2 regions of the Psychrobacillus sp. FSL K6-1464 genome follow, and region 1 is predicted to be linked to the other one. Evidence: predicted binding sites of a transcription regulator. Region 1 holds the regulator's gene; the other holds the start of a gene.
What was found. The regulator NrdR, encoded in region 1, represses ribonucleotide reductase genes. The targets are predictions, from matches to a motif close to AACACNATATATNGTGTT.

Region 1 (2,490 bases):
TAAGGCGTGCACGTGCTTGTGGCCAATCAATCATTCCAACTTCCACTGGCGCTGCGAAAGCACTTTCACTTGTGTTGCCTGAGCTTCAAGGGAAAATTCATGGTATGGCGTTACGTGTGCCGACTCCGAATGTCTCTTTAGTAGATTTAGTAGTAGATTTACAGAAGGATGTTACTGTTGAAGAAGTAAATGATGCTTTTGTAAAAGCATCTGAAGGGGCAATGCAAGGGATTTTAGGAATTACGATGGAGCCGCTAGTATCAATCGACTTTAATACTTCTACATTATCTACTACAGTAGATGGGTTAACTACTATGGTAATTGGTAACCGTAAAGTGAAGGTTCTTGCATGGTATGATAACGAGTGGGGTTACTCTGCTAGAGTAGTGGACCTTACTAAAAAAGTAGCTTTATCACTGTAATTTATCTTATCCTCTTTCTAGATGATAGAAAGAGGATTTATTAGTTCTTGCATAATTCTGTAAAACAACATATAATGAGAATCGTGTTACTTTATTAGAACACCGACTACTTAAAGGGTTAGGACCTCTTTGGACTAACTTTCCCCCGTGGTAGTCAACTTTGAGGTTAAAAATAAACTTATCAAAGGGGGAAACGGACATTGGAAACAATGGGACGTCACATTATTGCAGAACTATGGGAGTGCGATTTCGACAAACTTAACGATATGCAATTTATCGAACAAACATTTGTTGATGCTGCACTAAAATCTGGTGCAGAAGTTAGAGAAGTTGCATTTCACAAATTTGCGCCACAAGGTGTAAGTGGAGTCGTTATTATTTCCGAATCGCATTTAACGATTCACAGCTTTCCAGAGCATGGTTATGCGAGCATTGATGTGTATACATGTGGTGATTTGGATCCATCAATCGCAGCTAACTATATTGCAGATGCTCTTAACGCTGGAATTCGCGAAACGTTAGAAATGCCACGTGGTATGGGACCAGTTAAAAAGCCTGCATCACGTTTGACAGTTCAAGCGTAATAAATTTATACCTGACTGAGTGAGCAGAGGAGTGATTCCTCTGCTTTTTCGATTTTATAGAAGAATATTGTTATAATAGATACATACATAAAAATACCGTGAAGAATTAGGAGAGATCTATATGAGATGCCCAACTTGTCAATACAATGGCACAAAAGTTGTCGATTCTCGTCCTGTGGATGACAATAAGGCAATCCGAAGAAGAAGAGAGTGCGAAGAATGTGGATTTCGTTTTACCACATTCGAAAAAGTAGAAGAGACACCATTAATCGTTATTAAAAAAGATGGTTCTCGAGAAGAGTTCAGTCGAGAAAAAGTATTGCGTGGGCTAATTCGTGCATGTGAAAAGAGACCAGTGGAGTTAGAACGACTAGAAAATATTGTTTTCTCTATAGAAAAAGAATTGCGAAGAATGGGAAATGCAGAAGTTAGGTCAGAGGACGTCGGAGAGATTGTCATGGACCAGCTAGCAGAAGTAGATGAAGTAGCTTATGTTCGTTTTGCTTCCGTCTATCGCCAATTTAAAGATATAAATGTATTTATCGATGAATTAAAGGAAATTTTAAAGAAAAACCCTTCCTTATAAATAGCATTATTTTAATACTTATCAATATAAAGGAGTAGATACAATTGTCGATGTTATATAAAGAACTACAGCCAGCAGATTTGTATATGATTCGCTTACCATATTCTTTATCAGATTATGATCGGCAATTGTTAACTTTGTTTTATCAACCGTTAGTTGGAGCAGAAAGCATAAGTTTGTATTTAACACTTTGGGCAGACGGAGAACATAATGATAAAGAGCGATGGTCACATTATCAACTGATGAATGTCCTTGGAATGCCAATAGGGAAAATTTTTCAGGCCCGTCTTGCTCTGGAAGCAATTGGTCTTCTCCGTACTTGGAAAAAAACAATGGAGGATGGAAGTGTATTCCATTATGAACTTGCAGCACCATTAGATGCTGAGTCATTTTTAAAGGATCCATTACTTTCTATGTTTTTGCTCAATAAAGTAGGAGAAAATGCCTTTAAACAACTACGTAATCGATTTATACTAAGTTCTAATTGGAATGACGGTTTCACGGACGTCTCTAGAACTTTTGTTGATGTATTTAAACCGTCTACTAAAATGAATAATACTGTATCTTACGATGAAGATTTCGAATCGAAGGAAAGAAAGTCTTCTGTTCCTTTTTATTATAATGACTTTGACTTTTCGTTACTTCAAGAAGGTCTTTCAGAACAATTAGTGCCTAAATCAGCGATGACAATAGAAGCGAAAGAAGTAATTGCAAAACTCTCTTTTTTATATAATTTAAGTCCTGTGGAAATGCAAAAAGTTGTTATACTAGCGTTAGATGATGATCTGCATTTATCCGAAGCGAGATTAAAGAAAGCGTGTGCAGATTATTACAAGCTGACTGTTTCGAAAGTAGCGCCTATTATTGAAAAGATTGAGAAAAAAACTGTACCTTCTGA
Region 2 (2,490 bases), 320 kb from region 1:
TTAGTTTCTTTGTTTGCAAATTGTGCTAAATTCACAGCAGCCAAGTTACACACAGAATATGGTGCAAGTGGTTGCTCTCCACAAGGATTAGTAGCGACAACTTTTTGTCCATATGCTGTAGCATTCGTTTTTTCATTTGCATTATCGATGAAGAAAACACCAGGTTCTGCAGAATAAGTAGCACAAATATTGATCAAATTCCAAAGTTCTTTCGCTTTTACTGTGCGATAAGTTCGAACCTCATAGCCCATTCTTTCCCACTCACGAACATCGCCAATTTTATGCCAATTTTCGTTGTAGAAATCCATTTCTTCTGGAGAATAAGCTTCAGTTGCCGGGAAACGCAAGTCAAAGTCGCTGTCTTCTTCTACTGCTTTCATAAAGTCATCCGTCAGCGTCACGGAGATATTTGCACCAGTTAAAAACTCAGAATTATGAACGGAATAAGTTCCGCCATCACGTAATTTTGTTTCTGCATCACGAATGATTTCTGCATTAAATCCACCTAGACCTGGAATAGCTTTGTAATTGATAATCCCTTGATACATCGCTTCTTCCTGAACAGTAAGTGGTTTGAATTTAAGCTTGTCCTTCGCGAGTTGTTTGATCGTTTCATCATTTGTGTTTTCAATCAAGAAACGTAAAATACGAGGGTTTTGCATTTTAGAGATTATAAATTCCGCAATATCAGGGTGCCAATCTGCTAGCATGATCATTTGTGCACCTCTGCGAGAACCACCTTGTTCAACAAGATGAGTTAGTTTAGCGATATCGTCTAACCATGAAACAGAACCAGATGATTTTCCGTTTACTCCTCGAGCTAACGTATTTCTTGGTCTTAGAGTAGAACCGTTTGTACCAACTCCACCACCACGACTCATAATTTCCATAACTTGTTTGCGGTGGTCACTAATCCCTTCACGCGAATCTGCAACGAATGGCATCACATAACAGTTAAAATAAGTAACATCCGTTCCCGTTCCTGCACCATATAGTACTCGTCCAGCTGGGATGAATTTTAAAGAAACTAGTTGTTGGTAGAATTTTTCAAACCATTCTTCCCGTTTTTCTTCTGTTTTTTCTACAGACGCAAGTCCTGTCGCGTTTCTTTTGGCAATTTGCTCGTAATATACTTCAAGAGGTTTTTCAATCACGCTTAAAGGACGAGTAATAATTCCAGATTCGATCTTGGCAGCATCGTCAATCGCACTTCGGTAATCTTCCTCGATTTGCACCTCAGCTGTTTTCGCTTGTTCGTTAATCGAAACGATATACCCTAGACCACGCGCTGGAAATTTAGGATCTTCTTTAACTGTTAGAACAACAAAGTCTCCTGCTTTTAACGTTTTCTTTTCCGTATCCTTAAAGGAATAACGATCGATCATGACAAGTCTCGACACACCTTTATGTGTAAGTGTCATATCTTCCGTAATCGAATGTACTTGTGGAAATAATTGGATATCTTTGTTTAACGCTTCAACATTTAAAGTAAGGTTCGTTTCATTTTTAGTTGTTACCATTTACTCTTCCTCCATTCTACAAATTGCAATTGACACAACATGTAGTAGTTTCATTTATAATACGACACAATATATTGAAGAGTAAAGCGAAACTAGTCAGGATTAATTAATATAATCCCTAACTCCTAGTTTTCGAATTTACTATAAGACATTGTTACTTTTATTTTTTATAATTCCATTTATCATTAGCATATCTTGTCACTTCTAGTTGTTTTACGTAATTCTTCTGTTCTTGCGTTAAGTTATATTCGACCAATTCTATCTCCAAGGCATCTGCAAATCCATTTTTAAAAGCCGTTTTACATTCTTCCATTGTTACCGGTTTTGATATTATTTTGTTAATGGAGACAGCTTTTTGAGATAGGCCTTTTCTCACTCTCTCTCTTACCTCTTCTGAAGCGAATTTAAACGTTTGAATTAATTTATCTTCATCAAGATCAAGTAATATTGCACCATGTTGTAGAATAACACCTTTTTGTCTTGTTTGTGCACTACCAGCAACTTTCTTTCCTTCGACGACTAATTCGTACCAGCTCGGTGCATCAAAACAGACTGCTGATTTTGGGTTTTTTAAATTTTCTTTCTGTTCGTCTGTATTCGGAACAGAAAAATAAGCGTTTAAACCAAGATTTTGAAATCCTAGCAGTAAACCCTCACTGATAACACGATAAGCTTCGGTTACAGTTGCTGGCATACTTGGATAACTCTCTGTAACGATTACGCTGTATGTAAGTTCATGTTCGTGAAGTACCCCTCTTCCCCCTGTAGGTCTACGCACAAAACCAAGTCCTAATCTTTTCACTGCTTCTATATCAATCTCTTTTTCCACAGTTTGAAAATAACCAATTGATAATGTTGCTGGATTCCATTCGTAAAATCTAATAACCGGGGGAATAAGACCCTCACTATGCCAATCCAGTAAGGCTTCGTCCAACGCCATATTGTATGATGGACTGCAGGGGCCAGAATT

Region 2: a site for NrdR is predicted at 1,552-1,569, ahead of MKX39_RS10575 (vitamin B12-dependent ribonucleotide reductase). Genes of this name have one in related genera too.

What each region holds. Positions count from the first base shown of each region.
Region 1 is NZ_JBBOOP010000001.1:2,410,564-2,413,053, reverse strand. It holds gene MKX39_RS12195 (glyceraldehyde-3-phosphate dehydrogenase) at 1-422, shown strand, start outside; gene speD (adenosylmethionine decarboxylase) at 623-1,006, shown strand; gene nrdR (transcriptional regulator NrdR) at 1,128-1,592, shown strand; gene MKX39_RS12180 (replication initiation and membrane attachment family protein) at 1,643-2,490, shown strand, end outside.
Region 2 is NZ_JBBOOP010000001.1:2,094,765-2,097,254, forward strand. It holds gene MKX39_RS10575 (vitamin B12-dependent ribonucleotide reductase) at 1-1,520, opposite strand, end outside; gene MKX39_RS10580 (lipoate--protein ligase family protein) at 1,681-2,490, opposite strand, start outside.